DNA from 4 places in the Actinoplanes missouriensis 431 genome. Region 3 is predicted to be linked to each of the others. Evidence: riboswitches for the same ligand, from Rfam matches in the RefSeq annotation. Region 3 holds a riboswitch; each other region holds the start of a gene.

Region 1 (7,238 bases), 1.9 Mb from region 3:
TACCTCGCCAAGGTCGACGCCGCCCCCTCGGCCTTCACCCGCCTCGACGACTGGGTGCGCGCCACCCGCGAGTGCGTGGCGGACGCCGCCGCGGACGGACTCGACTACCTGGAGATCCGGTTCAGTCCCTGGTTCATCCATCAGGAAACCGGCCTCGCGCCCGAAGCGATCATCGACGCGGTCGCCGACGGAGTGCGCCAGAGCCCGGCGCGGCAGAGCCCACTGCGGGATAGCCAGCTTCGGGAAAGCCCACTGCAGGAAAGCCCACTGCGGGAAAGCCCACTGCGGGTCGGTCTGATCGGCATCCTTCTGCGCGATCTCGGACCTCTGCGAGGGTACGAGCAGATGAGCACACTGCTTTCCCGGCGCGACGTGCTCTGCGGTGTCGACATCGCCGGCAACGAGGCGGGTGTGCCGGCGGCCGAGTTCGCCGGCCCGTTCCGGCAGGCGCGTGACGCCGGGCTGCGGATCACCGCGCACGCCGGCGAGGCGGCCGGTCCGGCCAGTGTCTGGGAGGCGGTCCGTCACCTGGGGGCGGAACGGATCGGTCACGGCGTCCGGGCGGTCGAGGACCCGGCGCTGCTGGAGCACCTGGCCGCGAACCGGATCACCCTCGAGGTGAGCCTCACCAGCAATCTGCACACCAGCACCGCGCCGAGCTACGCCGAACATCCGGTGCGGCGGCTGGTCGGCGCGGGCGTCCCGGTGGCGCTGTCGACCGACGATCCGCGGACCTCGGCGATCACCCTTTCCGGTGAATACACTCAGGCCGCGCCGCAGGCCGGGCTCACCCCCGCGGACCTGGACCGGATCCGGGACGACGCACGCAGCGCGGCGTTTGCCTGGGACTGAGCCGCGGACGGCGCCGACACTGATGCGGACAGGGCCATACGGCTTGACCTCCCGTCCGCCCGAGGGTCTAGCGTCAAGTTGTGGATCAACAGAGCGGCGTGCAACTCCTGACCCCCGACGGTGACCGTGTGGAGAGCGTGACCACCGAGGACGGTGTGACGTACACGGTGAACTTCACCGATGAGGAGTACCGGGAGCTCTATCGCGACCTGGTCACGGTCCGCCGGCTTGACGCGGAGGGGCTCGCCCTGCAGCGGCAGGGCGAGCTCGGCCTCTGGGCCAGCCTGCTCGGGCAGGAGGCGGCGCAGGTCGGGTCGGGCCGGGCGCTGCGCCCGCAGGACATGGCGTTCCCGACCTACCGCGAGCACGGCGTGCTCTACTGCCGCGGCATCGACCCGATCATGCCGTTCGGCCTGTTCCGCGGCGTCGACCAGGGTGGCTGGGATTCGAACGCCCACAAGTTCAACCTGTACACCCTGGTGATCGGCTCGCAGACGCTGCACGCCACCGGGTACGCGATGGGCGTCACCATGGACGGCAAGACCGGAAGCCCCGACGGTGAGGCCGTGATCGCGTACTTCGGGGACGGTGCGACGAGCCAGGGCGAGGTCAACGAGTCGTTCGTCTGGTCCGGTGTCTTCAACGCGCCGATCGTGTTCTTCTGCCAGAACAACCAGTGGGCGATCTCCCAGCCCCTGGAACGGCAGAGCCGGGCGCCGCTCTACCACCGGGCCGGTGGCTACGGCTTTCCCGGTGTGCGGGTCGACGGCAACGACGTGCTGGCCAGCTATGCCGTCACCCGGCACGCGCTCGACGAGGCCCGGCAGGGGCACGGCCCGACCATGATCGAGGCGTACACGTACCGGATGGGGGCGCACACCAGCTCGGACGATCCGACCCGGTACCGGGCGTCCGGCGAGGTGGAGTCCTGGAAGGCGAAGGATCCGATCAGCCGGATGAGGGCGTTCCTGCTCAAGCAGCGGATCGCCGGTGAGGACTTCTTCGGTCAGGTCGAGGAGGACGTCCGCAAGATCGCTCTGGACCTGCGCGAACGTGTCCTGGCGATGCCGGACCCGCAGCCGGTGGAGATGTTCGGCCACGTCTATCCGACCGGCTCACCCCAGCTGGACGCCCAGCGCGACGAGTTCCTCGCCTATCAGGCGTCCTTCCACCCGGAGCCCTAGCTCCTCGGTCAGGCTCTAGTCCCGGCTCATCGCCACCGGTGCCGGGCGCGGCGCGGTGCGCCCATGCGGAGGGTACGGCCGGTTGAGCTCGGCCCGCTGCGTCTGCTCGGCGCTGGGCGCCCAGTCAGCCGGCTGGGTGGTGTTGACCTGAGCCACGTCATTCATGCGGCCTCCCTTACCCCGTTTCGCCCCCGTCGATGCGTCCGGCCGCCGCCCGCAACCGGCCGGCGAGGGCGGCCAGCTCGTCCCGCAGCTCGGCGGGCGCCTCGACGGTGAAGTCGAAGCCCAGGCCGGCCAGCATCCGTGCCATGCCGTCGAGCCGTTCCACCCGGGCGGAGAGACGAACCCCTTCCGGGGTACGGGTGAGCGTCGCCACCGTCGGCGGGACCCGTCGCCGCGCCTGCTCCACCGTGGTGTCCAGCAGCACCGACACCTCGTGCCGCCACGCGCCGGTGGCCAGCCCGGCGGCGACCCGGGCGGCGGGGTCGAACCCGGCCGGCACCTCGAAGCTTCCCTCGAGGGCCTCGACCGCCGTGATCCGGTCGAGCCGGAACGTCCGCACCTCGCCCCGGTCGTGATCGTGCCCGGTGACGAACCACCTGCCGCCGTGGAAGACCAGCCCGTAGGGATCCAGCCGCCGCCGCTCCGGCTCGCCGCGGGGTGTGGTCCCGCCGGCCGGTCGGGTTCCGCCGGCCGATGTTGTTCCGCCGGCCGGTTGAGTTCCACCGCCCGGTTGAGTTTCGCCGGCCGGTTGAGTTTCGCCGGCCGATGGGGTTCGGCCGGCGGATTGCGTTTCGCGGCTCGGCTTGGTGTAGCCGAAGGTGACCGGCCGCCGGTCGTGGGCGGCCCCGGCCAGCGCGAGCAGCGTGGCGGTGGCGGTCGCCGGGGCGGGCGCGGGACGGCCGGCGGCGAAGTCGAGGGTGCCGAGCACCGCGTCGGTGCGGGCCCGGAGCGCCGCCGGCAGCACCCGCCGGATCTTCGCGAGCGCGGTCTCCCCGGCCGCCGCCGCGGTGGACAGCCCGATCCGGCGGCCCGCGACCAGGCCGAGCAGCACGGCGACGGCCTCGTCGTCGGTGAGCATCAGCGGCGGCAGCCGGTACCCGGGGGCGAGGTGGTATCCGCCGTACCGCCCGCGGCGTCCCTGGACCGGGATGCCCAGCTCGGCGAGGTGCAGCGCGTAGCGCCGGACGGTCCGCTCGTCGACGCCGAGCCGCTCGGCGAGCTGCCCGACGGTCTGCCCCGCTGGGTGGGCCTGCAGCAGTTCGAGCAGGCCGAGAACGCGACCGAGTGACTGTGGCATGCGCCATACTGTATACCGGGCCGAAGTTGCCCGGTATTGCTCCTAGTGTTCTCCGCATGACGACATATCTGCTGGTACCGGGATTCTGGCTGGGCGGCTGGGCGTGGGACGCGGTGGCGGCGCCGCTGCGCGCCGCGGGACACGACGTGCATCAGGTCTCGCTCACGCTGGACCCGGGCATCACGGCGTCCGATCACGTCGAGCAGGTCGCCGAACTGCTGGATGGGCTGCGCGACGTGGTCCTGGTCGGCCACAGCTACGCCGGAGCGGTGATCACGGCGGCGGCGGACCGGCTGCCGGACCGGGTGGCCCGCCTCGTCTACGTGGACACCGGGCCGCTGCCGGACGGCATGTCCCAGGCCGAGTTCGACGGTTCGGCGCCGGACGCCCCGGATGGCATGATCCCGATCCCGGCCGAGGCGCCCGCGCCGGCGCAGGGTTTCGACTGGGCGATCGTGCGGGAACGCGGGCGGGCGCAGCCGGTCGGCACGGCCACCGAACCGGTGCGGCACGGCGAGGCGTGGCGTGGCCTGGCGCGGACCGCGATCCTGTGCTCGTTCTCCGCTGCTCAGTTACGCGGGCTGGCCGCCACGGTTCCGGCGTTCGCGCTGATGAGCGGCGAGAGCTGGACGGTCCGCGAGCTTCCGACCGGCCACTGGCCGATGTTCTCGCGGCCGGAAGACCTGGCGTCCCTGCTGGCCGGGAACTGACCGGGGAACCGGTCGATCAGGGCTGGTGCTCCGCCCGTACCGGATCGGTGCGGTGTTTGAGGGCCGCCTCGATCCGCACCGCGCTGCCGACCAGCACGAGCAGGCCCGCGAAATAATAGCCGCGCGGGGGCACCCCGTCGGTGAGGAAGCCGAATGCGCCGATCAAGAGACCGATGACGATCGCGATTGCTCCGAAGGTACGCGCCGATTCGCCCGGTTTCTCGTCGATGCTCATGGCGGACAGAATACGCAGCTCCGTCTCAGGTTAGGGTGTCGCCATGATGATCTTGGCGAACCTGCTGGTGGCGCTGGTCGCGCTGATCCACGTGTACATCCTGGTCCTGGAGATGTTCCTGTGGACGCGGCCGCGGGGGCGCGCGGCGTTCGGGCTGACCGAGGAGTTCGCGCGGGAGACCAAGGTGCTCGGCGCCAACCAGGGTCTCTACAACGGCTTCCTCGCCGCTGGGCTGGTCTGGGGGCTGATCGCGGGCGGGGACACCGGGTTCGCCGCGAAGCTGTTCTTCCTCGGGTGCGTGGCCGTCGCCGGTGTCTTCGGCGCGGCCACGGCGAGCCGCCGGATCCTGTTCGTGCAGACCGTTCCGGCGGTCCTCGCGATCGCCGCCGTCCTGCTCGCGAACTGATCCGAAATTCCCCTTTTCGCCCGGTCCGGTATTGCCCGGCCGGGCATTTTTCGTCTCTGCCGAATGCGACGGACCTCGGAAATCGGGAATGCCCGCCATTCCGGGGCAGCGACAAGATCAAATCGGGCAAATAGCGTGAAGAACGTCACTATTGGACGGTTCGAGCTTGGTCTCCGCCCCGGTGGCGTGGTTACCGTCGGGCCGTCCCGCGATGCGGGCACCACGGGCGGTCCGCCGAATCCTGCCGCCGTCCGGGGACTCGATGGGAGAGGCAGGAGCGGGGGACCCACGATTTCCGGCGCCGCATGACCGCGCCTTGGGGTGAAGCCGCATGACGACGGCCGGGCACCTCTGTCCGAACCCGACAGCTCACCTCGCAGGCGTGGAGGATCATCCATGTCTCGGATCGGTAGACGAACGCGCCTTGCCCTCGGTCTGGTGACCGCGGGCATCACCGGAGCCGGTGTGCTTCTCGCCCCGGCGAGCCCCGCGTCAGCGGCCCGGCAGGTCAACTGGGACGTCCTCGCGCGATGCGAGTCCGGTGGCCGGTGGCACATCAACACCGGGAACGGGTACTACGGTGGCTTGCAGTTCAGCCGCAGCACGTGGAGGGCGAACGGGGGCGGCAAGTACGCCCCGACCGCGGACCGGGCCACGAAGGCCGAGCAGATCAAGGTCGCGACGAAGCTCCACAAGAAGCGCGGCCTGAAGCCTTGGCCGGTGTGCGGCAAGAAGGCGGGCGTCTACAAAAAGGCGTCGTCCGGGAAGTCGCCGGCGTCGAAGAAGGCGACCGTCTCGAAGAAGGGCACCTACGTGGTGCGTTCCGGCGACACGCTCGCCTCGATCGCGAAGAAGCACAAGGTCAAGGGCGGCTGGCGCACCCTCTTCAAGCTCAACAAGGACCGGCTCGACAGCCCGAGCCGGATCTTCCCGGGTCAGCGGCTCCGCCTGCGCTGACCGAGCGGCCGCCGCGGTCGTGGCGGGTCAGCGCCGACTCGTCACGATCGCGGCGGTCCCTTACGCTCAGGCTCTGTGACCCTCACCCATGCCGTCCTGCTCTTCCTCGGCGGCATCGGCGGCGGTCTCACCGGGTCGATGGGCGGGCTGGCGTCCGTGGTCACCTACCCGGCCCTGCTGTCGGCAGGCATCCCGCCGGTGGCCGCGAACGTCACCAACACCGTCGCGCTGCTCTCCACCGCGTTCGGCGCGGCCGCCGGTTCCCGTGTGGAGCTGCACGGGCAGGGGCGCCGGATCGCCCGGCACGGCGTGGCCGGGGTGACCGGCGGCACCGCGGGCGCGCTGCTGCTGATGGGGACGCCGTCGTCCGCGTTCGAACGGGTGGTGCCCGGCCTGATCGCGGCCGGCGGGCTGATGCTGCTGTTCCGGGAGCCGCTGCGCGCCTGGTACGTCCGTCCCGGCGTACGGCCGCCCCTGGGTCTCGCGGTGTTTCTGATCGCGGTCTACGGCGGCTACTTCGGCGCGGGCGCCGGCGTGATGATGCTGGCCGCGCTCTCGGTGGCGGCAGTCGAGCCGCTCGCCGTCACGAACGCGGTGAAGACCGTGGTGCTCGGCTTCTCCACCGTCGCCGCCGCGATCCTCTACACGCTGCTCGCGCCGGTCCACTGGACGGCGGCCGGGGTGCTGGCCGCAGGCTGCCTGATCGGCAGCTGGATCGGGCCGGCGCTGGTGCGGCGCACCCCGGAGCGCCCGCTGCGCGTGGTGATCGGCGTGGCCGCCCTGGTCCTGGCCGCGGCCCTCTGGCACGACGCCGGCACGCCCGACCCGCCGCGCGGCTCCGCGGAACCGCCCGTGATGATCCCGAGGGCGAGCCTGACGCCGTGAACCGTCCGGGTCGGCGTCCCGGTGTTGAACGCCTGCGGTAACCATGGTTACATGGCCCTGCCGGGAGGTGGTCGGTCATGGGGACTGTCGCGGGTGACGACGGGCCGGGGCGCTGGGTGTTGCTGGCGTACCGGATGCCGCGGGAGCCGTCGCGCCCGCGGATCGCGGTGTGGCGCAAGCTCGAGCGCCTCGGTGTGGCGCGGCTCGGCGACGGGCTGGTGGCGTTGCCGGCGGACGCGCGGACCCGGGAGCAGTTCGACTGGACCGCCGAGGAGGTCGTCGAGGCCGGGGGCACGGCGACGGTGTGGCTGGCCGCGCCGTCCACCATGGCCCAGGAGCAGCAGATCGCCGCGGCGATGCGGGAGGCGCGCGCCGCCGAGTACCAGGTGGTGATCGACGAGGCGGCGGCGGCCCGGACCGGCGCCGAGCCGGAGCGGACGCGGGCGGTGCGCCGGCTGCGCAGCGAGTTGCATCGTATCGGGCGCCGCGACTTCTTCCCGCCGCGCGAGCGCGAGGCCGCCCGGGCGGCGGTGCGGGCGCTGGCCGATGCCGAGGTCGCCGACGTCCTCGGGGAGCCGTCGTGAGGTGGGCGACCCGCACCGGCGTGCACATCGACCGGGCCGCGTGCGCCTGGCTGATCCGCCGGCACATCGATCCGCAGGCGCAGTTCGTCTTCGTGGCCGACCCGTCGGCGGTCCCGGCCGGCGCC
Region 2 (7,238 bases), 2.5 Mb from region 3:
GTCGGCCCGTACGGCCCCTCCTGATGGATCGGAGGCTCCCCGGTCAGCCAGTAACCGCACCGGCGGGCCACCGACGTGCTCGCCACGTTCGCCGGATCGATGCGCAGCAGCAGGCGGCGCAGACGGAGCGTGTGGCACGCGTACCCGGAAAGAAGTGAGAGCGCCCCCGACGCGAGCCCGCGCCGGCGGTAGGGGTGACCCACCAGATAGCCGAGCTCGGCTTCGCGCAGGTTGGAATCGACGGCGAAGAGCAGCACTTCGCCGACCGGGGGCCCACCGTCGGCAGTGATGGCAAGCTGGATCCGGCTGCCGTTGGCGCGTCCCTGGTGGGCACGTTTGAGGTACGCGCGGCCGGCTTCGGCGTCGAAGGGTGACGGCATCGGCGTCCAGCGCGCGATCTCCGGCTCGTCCAGCAGTGCGACCAGATCGTCCAGATCGTCCGGACGCCACTCGCGCAGGATGATGCCGGTTCCCGTCAACCTCAGCGGATAGGGCAGAGGGTCGGCGGTCACCCTCCGAATCCTGCCCACAAAGACCCGGTTAGTGCTAGTCGCGATCGATATTTGGTCGGCTTGTCGATACCGCTCTTGACCAGCGCTCAAGAAAGTATGTGGCGTTTGCCGGATCTTCAGCCCGGTTCACACCTTACGTGCCGTGATCTCCATTCCGGCTGCTCGCAGACGGTCGACGAGCGCATCGCCGATCGCCGTCGCCGGGGTCAGCACACCTCCCTCCGATGCCGGCAGCTTGTCTCGGTCCAGCGCCAGAGCCAGTGCCGATTCCCCGAGCATCACCGCTGTCGCCGCGTAGCCCGGATCGCCCTTGGCCCGGAACCGCGACGTGTATCGCGCCCCACTGCTCGTCGTGGTGAAGATGTCGATCGTGAAGTGCCCGGACTGCTGACTCTGCTCGCTCGGCCCGTCACCGGGTTTCGGCAGCACCCGGTCCAGCACGAACCGGACCGGAGGCACCGTCAGGCCGAGAACCAGGCCGCCGAGCGCCACTTTCGTACCGAGGGCGAGCACCGGTGACAGCGGCGACGTGCCGACGCTCATCACCTCGCGGTAGCGGAAACGCCGTCCGTAGGCCCAGCCGCGCAACGCGTTGCTGCGCCGCACCACACGGGTGTTGTAGGACGCCATCACGAACGGCGCGAGGTGCCCCCGCAGCGACGGATCCACTTCGGAGGCCGGAAGTGTGATCATGTCTTCCTGGCGGCCGAGGTCGGGTTCGTCCTCACGGTCGGGACTCAGCGAGTACGGGCTGGCACCGATCCGCCGTAGCCCGCGATCCTTGGCCATCAGGTCGATCTGGTTGCGCATCGAGTCGATCGTGCCGCCGCTGATCCCCGCCCGGATGCTCGTCACCACCAGCGTGGTGTCGGTCAGCTCGCCGGCGCCGTCGGCCTGCACCAGCGAGTGCAGAACGTGGACCCCGATGTCGGACGGGATCGAGTCGAACCCGCAGGAGTGCACGATCCTCGCCCCGGTGCGCCGCGCCAGCTCGTGGTTCTCGTCGATGCTGTCCCGGGCGAACAGCACCTCCCCGGTCAGGTCGACATAGTCGGTGCCTGCCTCGGCGCACGCGTGGGCGAGCGCGCGGCCGTACTTCGCATAAGGACCGACGGTCGTGATGACCACTCTGGTGGAGGACGCCAGCGCGCCCAGGGCTGCGGCGTCGGAGGCGTCGGCGACCACGAGTGGCCAGTCCACGTTCAGCCGGGAACGGACGGATTCGAGCTTCTGCTGTGACCGTCCGGCGAGGGCGATCCGGGTGCCCGCCGGTGTGAATCCGGCCAGGTGCCGTGCGACGAGGACACCGACGAAACCGGTGGCGCCATACACGATCACGTCGAAGTCGCGCGCTTGATCGCTCATGGCTGCCGATTGTGCACCCTGGGTGGAGAGTGCGCAGCACATGACCATCCTCCTGGTAGGCGGGTCGGCAAAAATCTGCCGGGTTATCCATACAAGCTCGGATCAAAGGGTTAATTTGGTGTAACAGCTCCACCGGACTTGGATCCAGGCGTAAGCGCGCCCGATCGGTCCGTGGACATCCGTCGGCAGCCCGCCTGAGCGGGCACCGTGGCCGGAACGCCGAATCCTGCCGCCGACCACGGATCACAACTCGAAGGCATGGAGCGGGGGACCCACAAGTTCCTCGGCGCTCACGCGTCTTGGGGTGAAGCCGCACTACGCGGCCGGGCCACTCTGCCCGAACCCGACAGCTGACCTCGCAGGCGTGGAGGACAACTGAAATGGTGCAAATCCGAAAGCAGGTCCACCTGGCGTTCGGTGTAGCCGTCGCCGGCCTGGTCGGCACGGTTGGCCTTTTGGGGCCTGCCGCGCCTGCGCAGGCGGTGCCGTCCGACGTGAACTGGGACGCCATCGCCCGCTGCGAGTCCGGCGGCAACTGGCGCATCAACACGGGGAATGGGTATTACGGGGGCCTCCAGTTCAGCCGCGGCACATGGCGTGCCTACGGCGGTACGCGTTACGCCCGAACCGCGAACCGTGCCACGAAAGGTGAGCAGATCCGCGTGGCCGAGCGTGTGTTACGTGGACAGGGAATCCGCGCCTGGCCGCACTGCGGCAAGCGAGCCAGCGTCAAGGTGAGCCGCAAAGCGGTCCGCAAGTCGCCGGTCCGCGCCGTTCGTAAGGCAGCGGTCCGCGTGGTCCGAGAAACGCCGGCCCGGACGGTCCCCACATCAACAGTCCGGATCGTTCGTGAGGCGCCGACCCGTGTGGTGCGGACCGCGGCCGGTCGTAGTGCCGTGCTCCAGAGCGCGAACCTCGCGCCTGGATCGGGCACGCGGACCTACGTCGTCCGGAGAGGAGACACCCTCGCGCGCATCGCCAGCCGGCACCACGTCGCCGGAGGCTGGCGCGCCCTCTACCGCGTCAACGACGATGTCCTCAGCAGCCCGCACCGCCTTTTCGCCGGTCAGCGGATCAAGCTCTGAGTCGGCTCGGGAGACGCCGGGCGTCCCGGTCGGGGCGCCCGGAGAAGCTGTCACTCCGGCCGTGTGAATTCCGGCTGGTCGAGCACGCGCAGCCATGTGCCGTCCGGCTGGCGGCGGGCGACTTGGGCCCGTGCGCCTGAGCCGTCACTCGGGGGCGTCGACGTCAGCGCCAGATCGCCGCTGATCAGCGTGGGCAGCGGCGGCTCGGGCTCGAACTGGGGCATGCGCGGCAACAGGTCGGCCCACAACTTGCGGATCGCCTCGCGGCCACGCGTCTGGCTGCCCGGCGGGTAAGCCATCACGGCATCCTCCTCATACAACATGGCGAGCCCGTCGGCGTCCTTTGCGTTGGCACGCTCGACGAACAGCCTGGTCAGGTCCTCAGGTCGGTGCGCTTGCTCGGTCATGGCTTCAGCTTCCCGGAGGTGTGGCCACAAGTCCAACGCATAGTTCTTCTGGCAACCATTAGTATTAGTCATGGATCTGCGCCAGCTCGAGTACTTCGTCACGGTCGCCGAGACCGCCAACTTCACCCGCGCCGCCGAGCGCGTGCACATCACCCAGTCCGGTGTGAGCGCACAGATCAAAGCCCTGGAGCAGGAGCTCGGCACCAAGCTCTTCGAGCGTTCCGGCCGCGTCGCACGCCTCACCGACGCCGGTGAGGCGGCCCTCCGGCACGCTCGGGCGGCCCTCGACGCCGCGGCCGACCTCCGGGACGCGATCGACGACGTACACGGCCTGGTGCGGGGCCGGCTCGTGATCGGCATGGTGATCGGATGCGAGGTGGCGCCCCTTTTCGATGCGTTCGCAGCGTTCCATTCCGAACACCCCGACATCGAACTCGAACTGGTGGAAGCGAACTCCGACCAACTCGTCGCCGGCGTCCGATCCGGCGACCTAGATTTGGCGCTGGCCGGGCTGGCAGGCGAGCCTCCCGAACACCTCGCGAGCCACGTGATCGCGAGCGAGCGGCTCGTCGCGTTGATCCCGCCGGACAGTGAACTAGCTGGTCATGCGCGTCTCTCGGTCACCGCGCTGTCCACGTACCCAATAATTTGCCTGCCGGTGGGCACCGGCATCCGTGACGTGCTCGACAAAGCCCGCGCGGCGGAAGGTGTTGATCCTTCGGTCGCTCTCGCGGCGACCTCGCCGGACACCGTGGCGGGCCTGGCTCGCCGCGGGCTCGGGGTGGCCGTGCTGAGCGAATCGATGGCCGCCGCCCATGCGGATCTCACCGCTGTCCCGATCGACGGCATCGAGATCCCCGCGCTGCTCGCGCTCGTCTGGCAGAACCGGAGCAGCCCGGCCTTGGCGGCCTTCCTCCGGCACTGCCGCGTCGCGTTCTTTGGAGTGGATCAAGAAAAGGAGGGGCGCATGATGGCGGTCCAGTAATCGTTTGGGCGCGCCGGGCCCTGGCAGGCGTGCGCGACGCCGGATGAAGAGTGCCCCCGGTAGGAATCGAACCTACGACACACGGTTTAGGAAACCGATGCTCTATCCCCTGAGCTACGAGGGCGCGGAGGCTCATGCTACCGGACCTGCTCCGGACTGCCGGTGACCGCCACTGCCATGGGTGCCGAGCGGGAGCCTCCAGCAACGAGAGGCGACGACACTCTACGGTTACGACGAATCGGTAGCGACTCGTCCGTTCGGCCGAGGGCGATGTAGTCGATCATGGATATACCCTCGCGCGTGACGTCGGCATCGATGTCCCGTCCCGCGAGGATCTCCATGCGAAACCGAAGGATCGGTGCCGTCGCCGTCGTGGCGGCCCTGACCGGATCCACTGTGCTTGCGGCGGGTGCCACGCCTGCGCTCGCTGACTCCGGTAAGGCCCTGCCCCTCAAGTCCGTCGGCGATCTGGTGGTGGACGGCGCCCACCAGCGGATCTTCGTCAGCGATCCGGACAGCGGAAAGATCGTCGAGACCAGGTACGACGGAACGGTCGCCGCCACCGCGAGTGGCCTTCCCCGGGTCACCGGACTGGCGCTGTCCCGCGACGGCAACGTGCTCTACGGCGCGCTGGAGTCGGGCCGGGCGATTGTCGCGCTCTCCGCCGCGACCCTCACCGAACCGGTCCGGTACGACCTCGGCGCCGGCGTCTACCCGTTGTCGCTGGAGAGCGCGGGCGGCAAGCTCTGGTTCAGTTACGACAACTACGGCAAGGACCCCTACATCGGGTCGGAAGGCAACATCGGTTCCCTCGACCTCGGCGGCGCGAAACCGGTCGTGGCGCTGGAGCAGGACACCACGGGCGCCTACCACCTGTGGTCCGGCGCACCGGAACTGACCTCCACGCAGGAGAGCACGCCGGGGGACAGCGCGCTGCTCGCCGCGTTCGACCCGCACACCTCCAGCGGGGTCGTCGCGGTCTACAACGTCGCGGGCGGCGCGTTCACCCGGACCGGCGCGCAGGGCATCACCAAGGGTTACACCCGGGATGTCGCGTTCACCCCGGACTCCGCACAGGTGGTCGCCGCCGACTCGACAGCGGTCACCGTGGCCCGCAGCACCGATCTGACGCCGACCGGCTCCTACCCGGTGAACGGCTGGGCAAAGTCGGTCGCCGTCGCATCCGATGGCACGGTGGCGATCGGCGGGTCCGAAGTGCGGATCTTCGCGCCCGGAAAGACCGTGCCGATCCGGAGGTACACGCTTCCGCGCACCGATCCGACCACCACCGGCAACGACGAGGTGGCTGACCGCGCGCTCGCGTGGGAGCCGGGCGGCAACCGGCTGTTCGCGATCACCGACAACTATTCGGCCATCCACCACCTGCGGGTCTACACCGAACCGAAGAAGTCGCCGCCGTCGCTGAAGTTGTCCGGCCCGGCGTCGGCGGCACGGGGCAGGCCGCTCACCGTCACCGGCTCGCTCACCGCCTCGATCCCGCTGCCGGCCGGCACCCGGGTGACCGTCACCCGCACCGACCTGGAGAACCCGTCCGGTAAGTCGCTGGGTACCTTGACCACCGCCGCCAACGGATCGTTCTCGGTCACCGACACCCCCTCGGCCGGCGGCACGGTGACCTATCGAGCCTCCTATGCCGGGGACGCGAAACACTCCGCCGTCACAGCGACCAAGTCGGTCTCGGTTTCCCGCACCTCGCCGGTTCTGACGATCAACAACAACAAGAAGACCTTCGGGTACGGCCGGACAGTCACGTTCACAGCGAAACTCGGTGCCACGTACAAGAACCGTGTCGTGGAGATCTGGGCCGACCCGAGCGGCGGCGACCAGGGACGACGGCTGCTCAAGCGTGCCGTGGCGAGCAGGTCGGGAACCGTGTCGGCGAGTCTCCGGCTGACCCGCGACACCACGGTGTCCGCGGTCTTCACCGGCGACCCGCGGACCGCGCCGAAGACGGTCAAGGCGACCGTGGGCACCAAGGTCAACGTGTCGCTGAAGGTGTCCAAGCACTACAGGACCGGCAAGATCGGCAAGACCAAGTACCACTACGTCCATGTGAAGACCAAGGCGAAGCTCACCGTCAAGATGACTGCCGGACCGAAGGCGCGCAAGGCGTACGTCGGGGTGCAGTTCTTCTCCAAGGGCAAGTGGCGGGCCTGGAACGACGGGTACTTCCCGGCGGCTGAGGCCGTCCACCTCGATGCCACCGGTTTCAAGGGTTACAAACTCCGGGTCCGGGCGGCGTACCGGAAGGGCAGCTCGGGGGACAGCGTCAACACCACGACGTGGACGCCGTACCAGTACATCTACATCACCAAATGACCCGGTCAATATCTACAGCGGGGGATTCTTCGATGTCACGCAAAGTCTTGTCGGCTCTTCTCCTCTCGGCCGCCGTCACCGTCGCTTCCACGGCATTCGCCGGCCCCGCTGCGGCGGCGAGCTATGGATGGGTGACCGCGGGCGCCAGCACTGTCACGTTCTCGGCTGACAACAAGGTCAAGAACAAGGTCGTGATCACCCGCTCCGGGCGCACCGTCACGATCGACGATCGGGTGGCGGTCAAGCCCGGTAAGAACTGCAAGCAGGTCAAGGGCGACAAGACCCGGGTCCGCTGCAAGACCACGAAGACTCCCGCCAAGGTGGTCGTCAAGCTCCACGATCGGGACGACTCGGTCGTCAACAAGAGCGACCTCAAGCTCGATGCGAACGGCGGCTCGGGCAACGACACGCTCGTCGGTGGTCCGAAGGCCGATGTCCTGAACGGCGACGAGGTCTGCGGCTCGTCGGGCGGCAAGGACAAGATCTACGGCCAGGGCGGCAACGACCTCGTCTACGCCGGTGACGGGTCCGACTACGTCTCCGC
Region 3 (7,238 bases):
TCGTTCCAGCCCTCGCCGAGGTACTTGGGCTCGCTGCCCTTGGCGACGCCCTGGTACTTGCCGCAGACCGTGGCGCCGGAGCTGTTGGTCAGGGTGACGCGGGTGATCGTGGCGGTGTCGCCCCAGTTGCTGTTGATGCCGGCGACCATGTCGATGTTGTTCAGCAGCACGTTGTCGATGCGCACATGCCTCTGGTACGAGTTGGTGCAGTTGCCGCAGCCGCGGTAGAGCTTGCCGGAGCCGCTGAGGTAGAAGCCGGAGATGCTGACGGTTCCGTTGCCGTTGTGCTGGAACGTCTTGTCGCTGCCGGACTTCGCTCCGCCACCGATCACGTAACTCGTACCCCCGCCTGTGCCTTTGAAGGTGGCGGCGTCCTCGCCGATGTCGTTCCACCACACGTTGCGGATGGTGCAGGTGCCTTCGCAGTGCACGCCGTCGCCGGCCGGGGAGCCGAGAATGACGTTCTGCAGGGTGCCGCCGTTGGCGATGCTGAACATCGGGTCCTGGGACTCGCTCTGTGAGCCGTCACCGATGCAGCAGTACGTCTTCATGCCACCGTCGAAGACGCCCGAGACGGTGATCGTGTCGTTGATCGACACGTTGCCGGCCGAGGACGGCCAGGCGCCGGTCGGCGTGCCGGTGCCGCTGGTCGGGCTCGGGCCGGCGGTGGGGCTGGTGGTCGGGTTGCCGGTCGGGGTGGAGCCGCCGTTGTACGTCTCGAACTCGGCGATCCGGGGCGCGGCGGAGGCGCTGGTGATCTCGAACGTGAGCTTCTTCAGCGACGTCGCGGCGAACGTGATGCTGCTCGGGCTGCCGCTGCCGGACGCCAGGACGCTGTTCCTGTCGGCGTTGAGCACCCGCCAGGCGCTGATCGAGCCGCCGCCGGAGGCCTGCTTGATGACGGCCGAGGAGACCGTGGTGGCGCTGCTCCACTTCACTGAGACGTATCCGGTCGCGCTCGCCGGCGACCAGTAGGTGCCGGTGTTGCCGTCGCGGACGTTGCCGTAGCTGGTGCCGCCGGCCTTGCTGGAGCCGTCCGCGCCGGCGCCGAGGCTCAGGTTGTCGGCGGCGAGGGCCTGCGGTGACGGCAGCGCCACCATGATCGCGGCGCTCGCGACCGCGGTGGCGGCCGCGGCCAGCCATCGGACGGCGATCGTTCTTCTCATCGAATTCTCACCTTCATGTGGGGATGGACAGCGCCCTCTAGCGGGGGGAAAGCGCTTTCCTGGCGAGAATAGAGAGAAATTAATGTACGAGTCAACGGGTCGCGCTTTGCGATAGGTGCTACTGCAACTTTTCTGCAAACAAAAAGTATTGACCGAGCCCGATGGCGAATCCTATTGTCGGCCGCGCCGCCCGCACCTGCCGGATCGGCGAGTGCGGGCGGCGTCGCGCCAGGGTCAGACCAGGCGCCGGACCACGTAGTTCTTGCTCCAGATCTTCTGCTTGGAGACGGTCTTGCCGGTCCGCGGCGCCGACCACATCTTGCCGCCACCGGCGTAGATGCCGGCGTGCGTGCCGCGCGTGCCCTTGCGGATGATGATCAGGTCACCCGGGCGCTTCTTGGACTTGGCGACGGCCTTGCCGTACCGCTGCTGCGAGTTCGCCTTGTGCGGCAGCTTCTTGCCTGCCGCTTTCTTGTAGACGTACTTCGTGAAGCCGGAGCAGTCGAACCGCTTGGGCCCGGCAGCGCCGAACTTGTACTTCTTGCCCTTGTGCCGGGCCGCTTCGGACACGACCCGCTTGCCGGCCGCTTTCGCCTTGGCGGAGGCGCTGACGGTGGCCCGGCTCGTGACCGCGCCGGCCGACGACACCGTCCAGGTGGCGGCGACCGCGGTCGTCTGCGGGGCGGCGACGGCGGGCTGCGGTGTGCCGACCCCGCCGGTGAGAAGACCGAGACCCACGGACAGGGCGATGGTGCCGGCTCCCAGCGTACGGGCGGGCCGGCTCGAGATGCGTACGCGCACGGTGAAGGAATCCCTCCGGCACGCCTGCGAGGTTAGCTGTCGGATTCGGGCGCGAAGGTATGCCCGGCCGCACGTCGGCGGCTTCACCCCGAGGTCCTCAACTCTCCGGCCGCCGCGGGCGGCGTGCCGGTCGAGGACCGATAGTGGTTCCCCCGTCCCTGCCCCGGAATGCCTCATGACTCGTCATGCGGGCACGTGCCGCCGGACCGGGGCAGGGCTCGGCGTGGTCCGGTCGGCACGACCGGCGGGCAGGTGCCCGCCGCCCCTCCTTGATAGCCCGGCCCGCAGCGGTCCGCCTCCGCCCCGATGCTCACACAGAGTGGTCGTGGTGCGAGGCGATGTCCGATTCGGAAGCCCGCTGCGAGGTTTGTCGGTACGCCACGCTCATGCCCGGTGACGCTGAGGTCGTGTTGATCTGTGAACGGGAACACGCGAATCGGTCGCCGCCGGACATCTCAACTGGGCGTGCTCCCGGGCGATGAGTCAGGCCCGATGAATCCGTGAGGAGGCAGGCCGGTGCAGAACTCGCCCGCGACGGCGCGCGCCGGGAGGCCGGTCGCGGCGCTCCTGGCCCTGACCCTCGCCGCCTGCATGGTGGGGAGTGCCGTTCCCGCGTACGCGGAATCCCCGGTGTCGCAACGACCGGCGACCGCTCGGCCGGCGCTCGGCGCCGACGCCGCCAGCGTGGCCTTCCAGCAGCGGCTGGACAGCTCCCTGCAGCGCATGCTGGACGCCGTCCTCGGCCCCGGCCGCTCGGCGGTCACCACCAGCGTCGAACTGAACCTCGACCAGGTCGTCACCTCCAGCACCACTCACGCCTGGGACCCGGCCACCGGCGCCCTGTCGGAGCGGATCAGCGCGCGCTCCTACACCGCCGGCAACGGCGGCACACGGTACGAGAGCAGCACCGAGTCCCGGGTCACCGCGCTCGACGAACTGCGGGAGACCCGCCGGCAGGCACCCGGCGACGTCGTCCGGCTCTCCGTCGCCGTCCTCGTCGACGACACCGCGGCGGCGAAGGTCGACCTGGCTCAAGTCCGTGAACTGGTCAGCGTGGCGGCCGGTGCCGACGCCGGCCGCGGCGACCGGGTGACGGTCACCGCCATGCCGATGCACACCGAGGCGGCCGCCGTCGCCCAGCCGGAGACCGAGTCGCACGCCGCGCTGCTCATCGCCGGGGCACTTCTCCTGCTGGCCGGGGTCATGCTGCTGGCTGCTCTGCGGTGGCGGCGGAGGCGGAGCCGGGCGGTCCCTGTGCAGGCCGACTGGCGGGAACCGCTGCGCGTCGAGTCGCAGCTCCAGCCCTCGCCGGTAGCCGCCACCGCCGTCGCACCGATCAGCGCGGCGCCCCACCGTGACGATCGGGAGCGGCAGCGCGCCATCCAGGCGATGGACCCGGCTCAGGCCGCGCAGCAGCTACGCGGCTGGATCGGCCCCGGCTGAGGAGTTGGCGGACTTTTATTGAACATTCAACCTTCACGGCGTACGGTGGGAGTTGTTGAAGGTTCAATTAGAGATTCGCCCTCAGGAGTGACCGTGACCCCGAGCAGCCCCGGCGAAGCCACCGCGATCGCCGACGCCCGTATTCCGGCCGAGCACCCGTTCGCCGCGCACCTGCGGCGGGTCGCCGCTCTCGAGCAGGCCGACCCGCACCGTGCCTGGACGCCCGAGGACGGGCCGATGCCCAGCCTCTACCTCTCGCACGGTGGCGGCCCGATGCCGTTCGAGAGCCCGCAGTGGCTCGACCCGCTGCACGCGTGGGCACGCAACCTGCCCAAGCCGAAGGCGATCCTGATCGTGAGCGCGCACTGGGAGTCGGCCCCGCTGTCGGTCAGCGCCGTCCAGCCGGACGAGCTGGTCTACGACTTCGGCGGCTTCGACGCGCTCTACTACACCTTCCGGTACGACACCCCGGACGCCGGTGACCTGACCCGGCAGGTCGCCGCGATGATGCCGGACACCGAACAGGTGCACCAGCACAACCGGCGCGGCCTGGATCACGGCGCCTGGGTGCCCATGAAGATCATGTACCCGGCAGCCGACATCCCGGTGCTGCAATTGAGCCTGCCCACCGAGGACCCGGACAAGCTGCTCGCCCTCGGCCGGCGACTGCGGCCGCTGCGGGAGCAGGGCGTGCTGGTGATCGGCTCCGGTCACATGACGCACGGGCTGCCGTTCCTGAACCGCGAGATGATCATGCACAACAAGGTGCCGGGCTGGTCGGCCGACTTCGACGCCTGGGCCGCCGACGCCCTGGCCCGCGGTGACGTCAACGAGCTCGCCCGGTTCCGCACCGCCGCGCCCGGCATGCCCTACGCCCACCCGACCGTCGAACACTTCACCCCGCTGTTCGTGACGCTCGGCGCGGCCACCGACCCCACCGCGCCGGTCGTCACGACGCTCGACGGCTACGGCGTCGGCCTCTCCCGGCGCTCTTTCCAGGCCGCCTGACCGGCGGGCCGCGGGTGCCGGGTCCCTACCCCGGCCGGGCCGCTATTGTTTGCTCTCGAACAAGCGTTCAGGCCGAGGTGGAACGATGGTGGAGGAGGTGGCTGTGGTGACGAGTACACGGGCTCTCGACGTGCTGATCGTGGATGACGACGACGCGGATGCCCTGATGATCGAAGAGGCCCTGGAGACGGCAGCGGTCCCGCCGCACGTGCACCGGGTCGCCGACGGCGCTCAGGCCCTGGAGTACCTGCGCCGCGAGGGCGTCTACGCGGGCGTGCAGCGGCCGGACCTGATCCTGCTCGACCTCAACATGCCCCGGATGGGTGGCCGCGAGGTCCTCGCCGAGATCCGTGAGGACGCCGAGCTGACCGCGATCCCGGTGGTCGTGCTCACCACCTCCAACGCGGTGCCGGACATCGTCGGCAGCTACTCCGGGCACGCCAGCGCCTACATCACCAAGCCGATGGAACTCGACGCGTTCGAGGCGGTCGTGCAGCAGATCAACCGCTTCTACGGCAGCGTGGCCAGCCTCCCGTCCACCGCCTGAGCGGTGGGTCAGCGCAGCCGCACGACCCGGGAACCGAACCGGGCGCGTACGGCGATCGTCGTGCCGGTCCGGTCGACGTGGGTCCACCTGCCGGACCGGGCGCCGCACGGCTGCCCCGGCCGGGGGAGGACCCCGCTCACGGTGGTGGACTGGCGTCCGGTCAGGGCGATGCCGGTCATCTGGTTCTTGACCCGGGGCTGGTAGGTGACCCGGGTGCTGATCACGGTGGCCGCCGTCACGGTGACCCGGATCGTCCTCTTCCGGGCGCCGGGCGGGGCGGCACGGGAGCACGTGGCGGCGTACCTCTGCTTGCGAATGCTTGTGATCATCACGTGGCGGGCGTTCTCCTGCATCATGGCCGCGCTCCACCCGAAGGCACGTTGCACATGCGCCTTGTCGACGAAACCGACACCCGTCTTCTCGTCGAACGCCAACGACGCGGCGGCCGGCTGCGCGGACACCGCGATCCCCACGAGGTTCACCGCGACGCAGGCGGCGGCCACCCGCAGACACCAAGGCATGGTCTCCCCGCTTTCTCCCCGGCCCTCTCCTGCGGCCCTCTTCTGCGGCCTTCTTCTGCGGACCGCAGTCAAGGTCATGATGACGAAGAGGTCCGTGCCGGGACGGGCGCCGGGATGACGTGCGACCGAACGGGTGAACGGTCCGGTGCCGTACCCGCTCATGCACTCCCGCCGCCGGCCGATATGAGAATGGGCACGCGGACGAGGGGGCCCGATGACCGAGGACCTGATCCTGATCGCCGAGGACGACGCTGACATCCGCGAGATGCTGGACTTCGTCCTCCACTCCGCCGGGTACGAGACGGTGAGCGTGGGTGACGGTCAAGCCGCCGCCCACGTGCTGACCACCCGGCATCCGACGGCGGTGATCACTGACGTCCGGATGCCGACGATCGACGGCATCGACCTGTGCCGGCTGGTACGCCGCACCGAGGGCAGCGGCACCGCGGTCCTGATGTTCACCGCCAACGCGCTGGGCAGCGAGGTCACGGCGGGCATGAACGCCGGCGCCGACCGGTACCTCACCAAGCCGATCTCCCCGCGCCACCTGCTCGCGGAGCTGCGGGAGGTGCTCGCCAGCAAGAGCGCCCACGAGCAACCGTGCGGGCAATGACGTCATGGATGCCGCATGTCGACGGGTTGACCCGCGCCTTCTGGCGCCTCACCGGCCGTCCGGTCGATCTGGCACGTCGCCATCAGTGGCTGGCTGCTCCGATGCACCACCGCGAGACGATCGGCGACACCTGGCTGGAGGAGGCCGCGGCGTCCTACGGCGGCGCCGCGCACGAGCGGACAGGCGGTGGACTCCTGGCCGACATGGCACAGCTCGACGGACCGGAATTCCGGGCGTCCGCCTTACGCCCCGAGGTGCGCGATTTCTACGAACACACGTCGAACTGGCGGATGGAGGTATGGGCGCAATGGAACCCGTTCTTCCTGCCCGGCGGCGAATTGGTGCTGCGCGGTTTCGGACGCCGGGTTCAGCAGCTGGCGTTGCCGACCAGGCCGCTCGATGTCGCCCTCGGCATGGACAGCCGGGTGGTGGCGATCGTGGACGCCGAGGGGGAGCAGCGGGCGGCCGGATGGTTACGGACACTGCGCTCCACCGGCGAATACGTCTACAGCGGGTGCTACTCCACCCGGCTGCTGCCCGGGTCCGCCCAACCGAGCGTGCACGTCGCCTTTCCCCTCCCCGAGGGCAACGTGCAGGTCTTCCTGCGACCGAAGGTGCTCCCCGACCATTCGCTGGAATTGAGTTCACCGGCGGGCCTGTTCGGCCGGGACGGCGCCTATGCCGTCGTGCGCGGCGGGGGCCGTGTGCACGCCGCGCGAATGCCCATCCATGAGGATTTCCGTGTCTTCGTGGACCGTGAAGGCGTGCTCCGGGCGGACCATTCACTGCGCTTGTGGTCGGCGACAGTGGTGCGCCTGCACTACAAGCTGACGCCGGCGCCGGCGTAGGCCGATCCTGCGGCCCCGGGTTGCGGGTTGGTTGCGTGTGCGGGAAAACCGCAGCCGGGGGCCCGGGCTGCCGATGCTGGCCGCCGTGACCGAACAGGCAGACCGCTTCGCGCTGACGACCGGCCGGGATGGGCGCATCCTGCTCTCACTGGTGCTCCGGAGCCATCCGTGGGCGACCGCTACCGACTACCCCCGCGCGCGCCGCTACTGGGCGTGCGCCCCCGGGCCTCGGCCGCGGTGGCTCGGCGGCGGCTCCGGTTCCGGGTACGGCCGTGACGACGCCCGCCACGC
Region 4 (7,238 bases), 2.3 Mb from region 3:
CGGCGTAGTTCGCCGGTGACCCGGGCGGCGGTCCGGCGGGCGACGACCTGTTCCGCCCAGGTGAGGACGGCGCGTGCGGTGAACGCCCCGGCGAGCAGCGTGATCCCGTTCTGCCGGGGTCCGCTGACGATCCAGCAGAGACCGGCCGCGAGCGCCACGGTGGCGGCCGCCTGACCGGCCCCGATCAGCGTGAGCAGCGCGATTCCGGCACGGCTGGCCCGGGCGTGCCGCAGCAGCCGGGGATCGACCGGTCCGCGCGCGACCCGGCGCTGCGCGGAATCCTCCCGCGTGCCCCGCGCCGGCCGGCTCACGACGCCACCCGTTCGCTCGAGACGCGGCGGCGGAAGACCCAGTAGGACCAGATCTGGTACGCGAGGACGCCGGGCAGCACGATCACTCCCGCGATCGTGATCAGTTTCAGCGCCTCCGGCCCGGCGGCCGCGCCGGTGCGGGTCAGGCTCCAGGCGTCGGAGAGGGTGCTGCGCAGCACCACGTCGCCGTGCGCGAGGAAGACCGTCACGACGCCCGCGGCCACCCCGGCGGCGACCGCCACGAACGCCGCGGCCTCGCGCGCCCGGCGGGCCAGCACACCGGCGCCGAAGCTCAGCACGGCAGCGAGCAGGACGATCCGGGATCCGGTGCCGATGCCGGCGATCAGCAGGCCGACCGCGCCGGCCAGGCCGGCGTGCCGGGCGAGGCTGCGGGCCCGGCGGCGGACCGGTCCGGTGGTGCGCAGCGCCAGGAACGTGGCGCCGAGCAGGACCGCGGCGAGCAGCGCGCCGAGCGCGCCGAGCCCGGCGGCCGGGGTGAGCAGCGGGTCGAGACTGCGGGACAGGCCGGTGCCGGTGACCTCGCCGTCGGCGCCCAGGGCGAGGCCGTGCACGAAGATCCCGAGGACGGCGCCCCAGAGCAGCACGATGACGGTGGACGAGCCGGCGAGCAGCAGGTCGGCGCGGCGGCGCCAGGACGGCGAGTCGTGTTTGCCGCGGAACTCCAGGGCGACGCCGCGGATCGCGAGCATCAGCAGGATCAGCACCATCGGCAGGTAGAGCGCGGAGAGCAGGGCGGCGTACCAGGCCGGGAAGGCGGCGAAGGTGACGCCGATCGCGGCGACCAGCCACACCTCGTTGCCGTCCCAGAACGGCCCGATGGTACGGATCGCCGCGCCCCGCTCGTGCTCGTCGCGCCCGAGGACCGGGGTGAGGATGCCGACCCCGAAGTCGAAGCCCTCGAGGACGAAGTAGAGCACCCAGGCGAGGACGAGGACCGCGAACCAGAAGGTGATCATGATGAGTAACTCCTAGTAGGCCGGAGCCGGTTCCCGGTCGGATGACGACTCGATCTTGTCCGGTGCGAGCGGTTTCCGCGACAGGTGCACGACCAGCCGCCACCAGACGATCGCCAGCAGTCCGTAGACGAGCGTGAATCCGGCCAGCGAGGCGATCACCTCGGCGCTGGTCAGCCCGGGCGAGATGCCGTCGGAGACCTTGGAGATGCCGAAGGCGAGCCAGGGCTGCCGGGCGGTCTCGGTGAAGATCCAGCCGAACGTGTTGGCGGCTGCGGGCAGCAGCGGCGCGAGCCAGATGAAGCGCCGCATCAGGGCCGGCGTGCCGCGTCCCGGCTGCAGGAACGCGGGCAGGAAGCGGACCCGGAACGCGTAGAAGGACCAGAGGTGGAACGCGGCCACCGCCATCGCCAGGATGCCCGCGCCCATCATCAGCCGGAATGTCCAGAACGCCACCGGGATCATCGGCACGTAGCTGCCCGGCCCGTACTGCGCGACGTACGCGGCCTGCAGGTCGTCGATGCCCTGGACAGTCCCGTTGAACGAGCCGGTGCCGAGGAAGGAGAGCAGCTTCGGCACCTCGATGCTGAAGAACGGCCGGTCGTGCCCGAGCTCCCCGATCGCGAAGATGGAGAACGGCGCGCCGGTGGTCGTCTCGTAGAGCGCCTCCGCGGCCGCCATCTTCATCGGCTGCACGGCCGTCATCACCTTGCCGAGGTGGTCACCGCTGATCACCGTCCCGAGCCCGCCGACCAGCATGATCCAGGCACCGAGCCGGGAGAGGGTCGCGAACGCGCGGTCCGCCGGGAGACGCCACACCCCGATGGCGAGCAGCAGCCCGCCGCCGGCCATCGCGGCGCCGGCCATGGTGTGCGGGAACGCGGCAAGCACGACCTCGTTGGTGAGCAGCTCGGTGAAGCTGGTCAGGTGTGCCCGCCCGGTGGAGGGGTCCAGGGCGTACGCCACCGGGTTCTGCATGAACGAGTTGGCGGCCAGGATGATGTACGCCGACAGCAGCGTCCCCACCGCGACGATGACGATCGTGGCGGCGTGCAGGCGGCGCGGCAGCCGGTCCCAGCCGAAGTACCAGAGCGCCAGGAACGTCGCCTCCAGGAAGAACGCGAGCATCCCCTCGATGGCGAGGGTGGGGCCGAAGACGTCGCCGTAGAAGCGGGCGAACGCGCTCCAGCCGAGCCCGAACTGGAACTCCTGGACCAGGCCGGTGACCACGCCGACGGCGAAGGTGGCGATCAGCAGCTTGCCGACGAACTTCGTCAGGTGCAGGTATTTCTCCCGCGACGTCCGCATCCAGGCGAGCTGCAGCCCGGCCGCGGTCGCCGCGAGGCAGATCGACAGCGGCACGAACAGGTAGTGGTAGATCGTGACGACCGCGAACTGCAGCCGGGTCAGGTCAAGCACGTCCACGGGTTCCCCCAACGTAGTACGACGCTTCGTAGTAGATACTACGTCGCGTAGTACGACAAGCTGAAGTAGGAGGGGGTAAGCTCGAAGCATGGCTATGGGGGACCTCGAGCGCGAGGTGATGACGAAGCTCTGGGACGCCCGCGAGCCGCTGACCGTCCGCCAGGTGCACGAGCTGCTCAGCCGGGACCGCGACCTGGCGTACACGACGGTGATGACCGTGCTCGACCGGCTCGCCAAGAAAGGCCTGGTCACCCAGCAGAAAGCGGACCGCGCCTACCGCTACGCCCCGGCGCAGACCCGCGAGGAGATGACCGCCGGCCTGATGTTCGACGCGCTCAGCGCCACCCCGGACCGGGACGCCGCCCTGGCGTACTTCATGGGCCAGCTCCCGCCGGAGGCCCTGGCCGCGGCGCTCAAAGCGGCAGCCGACCGGAAACCGTGACCGCGCTCCTGCTCGGCGGGCTCGGTCTGACCCTCTCGCTGATCGTGCCGGGCATCCTGGCGAAGGCGGCGTGGCCCGACCGGGCCCCCGTCGCCGGCGTCCTGCTCTGGCAGGCGCTCACCCTGACCTCGGTGCTCTGCGCGCTCGGGGTGGTGCTCGCCGCCCCGGAGGAGGTGACCCGCGCGGCCGGCGCGCGTCACCCGGAGACCGTGGTCGCGCTCGTCCTGTCGCTCGCCATCGCCGCGACCATCGTGATCCGGCTGCTCATCTCGCTCGCCAAGGTGACCTCCCGGGCCCGCGCCCGGCGTGACCGGCACCGGACCCTGGTGGACCTGCTGGACCGGGTGGAGCGCCGCGACGACATCAAGGGCGGCGAGGTGCGGATCCTCGACGGCGCGCTGCCGATGGCGTACTGCGTGCCCGGCCGCGAGCCGCGTGTGGTGCTCAGCGACGCGGTGCTGCAGGTCCTCGACCGCGAGCAGGTGGACGCGGTGCTGGCGCACGAGCGCGCTCACCTGCGACACCGGCACGAGCTGGTGATGGAGTCGTTCACCGCCTTCTATCAGGCGGTCCCGAAACTGCTGCGCAGCCGGGTGCCGCTCGACGCCGTACACCTGCTGCTGGAGATGGTGGCCGACGATGCCGCGCGGCGCCGCACCGGGCCGGCGCCGCTGCGGGCCGCGCTGGGTCGTCTCGCCGACGCGCTGCCGCTCGCCGAGGGGGCGGCGGGGGAGACCCGGCGGCGTCGCGTGGCGCGCCTCGATCTGCCGGAGAGCCGGTCGCTGACGATCGCCGCGAGCGCCGCGGCGGCGGGCCTCTTGGTGCTACCCACAGTGATCTTGGTGGTGCCCTGGCTCGGGAGAGCGATCAATGCGTGGCCATTTTAGCCACGCTGCGTAAGGGGAATGGTGCGCACGGTTTCGCCACGCGGGCGACCTTTTCTTCGGCGTTCCGTGCCCGGTACGGTGGTCCCCGGTTCGGTAGCCCCCCAATCGTCCACCCGGCCGATCTGCCGTTCCGCCGCCTAAACGCCGAGGCCCCGATCGCGGGACGAGGCGTGCCGGGGACCCAGGTAGTCCCGGGGTGAAGCCGCTCCTTTCCGGGCGGCCGGGCAGCTTCCCGCCCGAACCCGTCAGCTAACCCGGTCGGCGGTTTCGATGGGAAGAAAGGACAACGCACCTAAGTGAAACGGAAAGGCCTCTTACGCGGTTTGCTCTGCGTAATGGCCGCGGCCGGAATCGTTCTCACTGGTCCCGCCGTTGCCCATGCCGAGCCCACGCCGGCAAGCGTCGAGAAGAAGATCGACGAGCAGTGGAACAATCTCGAGCCCGTCATCGAGGAGTACAACTCGGTGCACACCAAGCTGAAGAAGCTGCGCAAGCAGCAGACAACGCTTGCGAAGACGCTCAAGCCACTGCAGGTGAAGGTGGATGTCGCCATGGCCCAGGTCCGGGGCATGGCCGTGGACGCGTACATGCAGGGCCCGCCGAACGCGTTCAACGCGATGGTCATCAGTGGTTCGCCGACGTCGCTGACCGAGAAGCTCGCGCTGCTCGACCAGCTCGCCCAGCACCAGACCGAGTCGATCGAGCACGTGGCGCAGCTCCGCGACAAGTACGCGGGTGACAAGGCGAAGGTGGATCAGCTCGCCGACGAGATCGGCGCCCGGGACAAGGACCTGGCGTCGAAGAAGAAGGCGATCGAGAAAGAGATCAAGGAGCTCCAGGAGCTCCGGATCGCGGCCTACGGCAAGGCGAACGTCGACGACGGCGCGCTGCGCACCGGCCCCTGCCCGGTCACCTACACCAACGACAAGGGCGGTCGCGCGGCCCAGCGGGCGTGCGACCTGATCGGCAAACCCTACGTCTTCGGCTCCAACGGTCCGAACAGTTACGACTGCTCGGGCCTGACGCAGGAGGCGTGGGCGGCTGTGGGTGTGCACCTCGAGCACTACACGAAAGACCAGTACGGCTCGACCACGCCGGTCAGCCGGAGCGAGTTGAAGCCGGGTGACCTGGTCTTCTACTACTCCGATGTGCACCACGTCGCCATCTACATCGGCGGCGGCAAGGTGGTGCACGCGCCGCACACGGGCGACCACGTGCGGATGGCGACGATCGACCGCGGCCCCATCGCGGGATATCGCCGGCCGGGCTAGAAACCGCTGAGGAAAGACCGCCCTTTCCCGGGCGGTCTTTTTTCATGGGTACGTCCCTTCCCCGTGACCGGCCTCACCGAGCCGTCCTCGCTACGCCGGTCCGGGGCAGTACCGGGCACCGCCTCACCCGGCCGGGGCATAATCGCCTGTCATGAGCGACCCCTTGATCGACAGCCTCACCGCCGCGGTGCAGGCCCGCCCCGACGACCTCCCGCTGCGCCTGCACCTGGCCGAGCTGCTGGTGGCGGCGGACCGCGGCGCGGAGGCGATCGGGCACGCCGCTCAGGTGCTCGCCCGCGAGCCGGGCAACGTCACCGCCCAGCAGCTGATGGGCCGGGCGCTCGGAACCCCGTCGCCGCCGAGTCCGGCCCCGCAGCCGGCCGGACCGTCCGAGCCGGCACAGCCTCAGCCGGCACAGCCTCAGCCGGCACAGTCCCCGCCGGTGCAGCAGCCCACCGGCGTCGACTGGTCGGCCATGGAGCAGCAGTTCGGCGACGTCGTCCCGCCCCGGTTCACTCGCACCGGCGAGCCGGACCCGATCCAGGGGCACCAGGACCGCATCTTCGACGTGGAGAGCGCCACGATCACCCTCGCCGACGTCGGCGGCATGGCGGACGTGAAGAAGCGCCTCGAGGTCTCCTTCCTCGGCCCGCTGCGCAACCCGAAACTGCGGACGCTGTTCGGCAAGAGCCTCCGCGGCGGCCTGCTGCTCTACGGCCCGCCCGGCTGCGGCAAGACGTTCCTGGCCCGCGCGGTCGCCGGTGAGATGGGCGCGGCGTTCATCTCGCTGAGCATCACCGACGTGCTGAACATGTGGGTCGGCAGCTCGGAGAAGAACCTGCACGACCTGTTCGAGTCGGCGCGCGGCCACGCGCCGTGCGTTCTCTTCCTGGACGAGATCGACGCGCTCGGCCACAAGCGCAGCCAGCTCCAGTCGTCGATGCGGACCGTGGTGAACCAGCTGCTCACCGAGCTGGACGGGGTCCAGGGCGGCAACGACGGGGTGTTCGTCCTGGCGGCCACGAACGCGCCGTGGGACGTCGACGCCGCGCTGCGGCGGCCGGGACGCCTGGACCGCACCGTGCTGGTGCTGCCGCCGGACCGCCCGGCCCGCGCCGCGATTTGTGAGTTCCACCTGCGTGACCGGCCGGTCGCCGGCATCGACCTGGAGCAGGTCGCGGCGGCCACCGAGCACTACTCCGGCGCGGACCTGGCGCACCTGTGCGAGACCGCCGCGGAGTACGCGATGCGCGACTCGATCGCGTCCGGCGAGATCCGGATGATCGGCCAGGCGGACATGATGGCCGCCGCCCGCGAGGTGCGCCCGTCGACCGACGCGTGGTTCGCGACCGCCCGCAACGTGGCGATGTTCGCCAACGAGAGCGGCGAGTACGACGACCTGGCGGCGTACCTGAAGAAGCGCAAGGTCAGGTGAGAGCGCTCGCTCACGGCAGAGGGCATGGTCCGGCGGGACGAGCACGCGATCTGGTGACATCGGCGAGCGGCCCGGCGCCGCGCGCGCTGCCGCGGTGACGGCCGCCTCGCGGGCGCGGGCGCTGGCCGGGGTGAACCGGCTCTCCGACGCCGAGACCGAGGTCCGCCGCGGCCTCGTCCAGCTTCCCGCGGACCCGGAGCTGCTGGCGCTGCTGGCCGGCCTGCTGCGCCTGCAGGGCCGGCGCACCGAGGCCCTGGCGGCGGCGGACGCGGCGGTGGCGGCGGCGCCCCACCTGTCCGGCACCCACATCGAACGAGCCGAGTGCCTGCTGACGCTCCCGCCCGAGCCGGCCGAGCACCCCGAGTCCGGCGAGGCCCGTACCGCCGAGGCTCTCCGGGAGGCACGGGAAGCGGTCCGCCTCGACCCGGCGCACCCACCGGCGTACCGGGTCCTGGCCCGTGTCCTGTCGGCCCGCCGCGACGTCGATGGGGCC

What was found. Region 3 has a riboswitch for cyclic di-AMP ahead of AMIS_RS14170 (C40 family peptidase). Riboswitches for the same ligand answer to the same signal wherever they lie in the genome.
Region 1: another riboswitch for cyclic di-AMP. It lies ahead of AMIS_RS23085 (LysM peptidoglycan-binding domain-containing protein); the one in region 3 lies ahead of AMIS_RS14170 (C40 family peptidase).
Region 2: another riboswitch for cyclic di-AMP. It lies ahead of AMIS_RS02510 (LysM peptidoglycan-binding domain-containing protein); the one in region 3 lies ahead of AMIS_RS14170 (C40 family peptidase).
Region 4: another riboswitch for cyclic di-AMP. It lies ahead of AMIS_RS24585 (C40 family peptidase); the one in region 3 lies ahead of AMIS_RS14170 (C40 family peptidase).

Annotation. Positions count from the first base shown of each region.
Region 1 is NC_017093.1:4,923,160-4,930,397, reverse strand. It holds gene AMIS_RS23115 (adenosine deaminase family protein) at 1-852, shown strand, start outside; gene pdhA (pyruvate dehydrogenase (acetyl-transferring) E1 component subunit alpha) at 933-2,036, shown strand; gene AMIS_RS42900 (hypothetical protein) at 2,052-2,201, opposite strand; gene AMIS_RS23105 (helix-turn-helix transcriptional regulator) at 2,212-3,336, opposite strand; gene AMIS_RS23100 (alpha/beta fold hydrolase) at 3,393-4,046, shown strand; gene AMIS_RS23095 (hypothetical protein) at 4,063-4,281, opposite strand; gene AMIS_RS23090 (DUF1304 domain-containing protein) at 4,325-4,687, shown strand; cyclic di-AMP (ydaO/yuaA leader) riboswitch at 4,910-5,085, shown strand; gene AMIS_RS23085 (LysM peptidoglycan-binding domain-containing protein) at 5,126-5,644, shown strand; gene AMIS_RS23080 (sulfite exporter TauE/SafE family protein) at 5,720-6,529, shown strand; gene AMIS_RS23075 (Chromate resistance protein ChrB) at 6,607-7,113, shown strand; gene AMIS_RS23070 (chromate resistance protein ChrB domain-containing protein) at 7,110-7,238, shown strand, end outside.
Region 2 is NC_017093.1:533,859-541,096, forward strand. It holds gene AMIS_RS02500 (GNAT family N-acetyltransferase) at 1-512, opposite strand, end outside; gene AMIS_RS02505 (saccharopine dehydrogenase family protein) at 639-1,877, opposite strand; cyclic di-AMP (ydaO/yuaA leader) riboswitch at 2,085-2,257, shown strand; gene AMIS_RS02510 (LysM peptidoglycan-binding domain-containing protein) at 2,258-2,962, shown strand; gene AMIS_RS02515 (YybH family protein) at 3,013-3,369, opposite strand; gene AMIS_RS02520 (LysR family transcriptional regulator) at 3,440-4,354, shown strand; tRNA gene AMIS_RS02525 (tRNA-Arg) at 4,406-4,478, opposite strand; gene AMIS_RS02535 (Ig-like domain-containing protein) at 4,694-6,694, shown strand; gene AMIS_RS02540 (calcium-binding protein) at 6,727-7,238, shown strand, end outside.
Region 3 is NC_017093.1:3,026,871-3,034,108, forward strand. It holds gene AMIS_RS14165 (pectate lyase) at 1-1,166, opposite strand, end outside; gene AMIS_RS14170 (C40 family peptidase) at 1,401-1,967, opposite strand; cyclic di-AMP (ydaO/yuaA leader) riboswitch at 1,974-2,151, opposite strand; gene AMIS_RS14175 (flagellar M-ring protein FliF C-terminal domain-containing protein) at 2,484-3,410, shown strand; gene AMIS_RS14180 (dioxygenase family protein) at 3,504-4,418, shown strand; gene AMIS_RS14185 (response regulator) at 4,504-4,965, shown strand; gene AMIS_RS14190 (hypothetical protein) at 4,974-5,486, opposite strand; gene AMIS_RS14195 (response regulator transcription factor) at 5,701-6,099, shown strand; gene AMIS_RS14200 (hypothetical protein) at 6,108-6,947, shown strand; gene AMIS_RS14205 (hypothetical protein) at 7,033-7,238, shown strand, end outside.
Region 4 is NC_017093.1:5,297,787-5,305,024, reverse strand. It holds gene cydC (thiol reductant ABC exporter subunit CydC) at 1-311, opposite strand, end outside; gene cydB (cytochrome d ubiquinol oxidase subunit II) at 308-1,288, opposite strand; gene AMIS_RS24600 (cytochrome ubiquinol oxidase subunit I) at 1,301-2,710, opposite strand; gene AMIS_RS24595 (BlaI/MecI/CopY family transcriptional regulator) at 2,799-3,152, shown strand; gene AMIS_RS24590 (M56 family metallopeptidase) at 3,149-4,039, shown strand; cyclic di-AMP (ydaO/yuaA leader) riboswitch at 4,172-4,318, shown strand; gene AMIS_RS24585 (C40 family peptidase) at 4,375-5,310, shown strand; gene AMIS_RS24580 (AAA family ATPase) at 5,462-6,745, shown strand; gene AMIS_RS24575 (tetratricopeptide repeat protein) at 6,840-7,238, shown strand, end outside.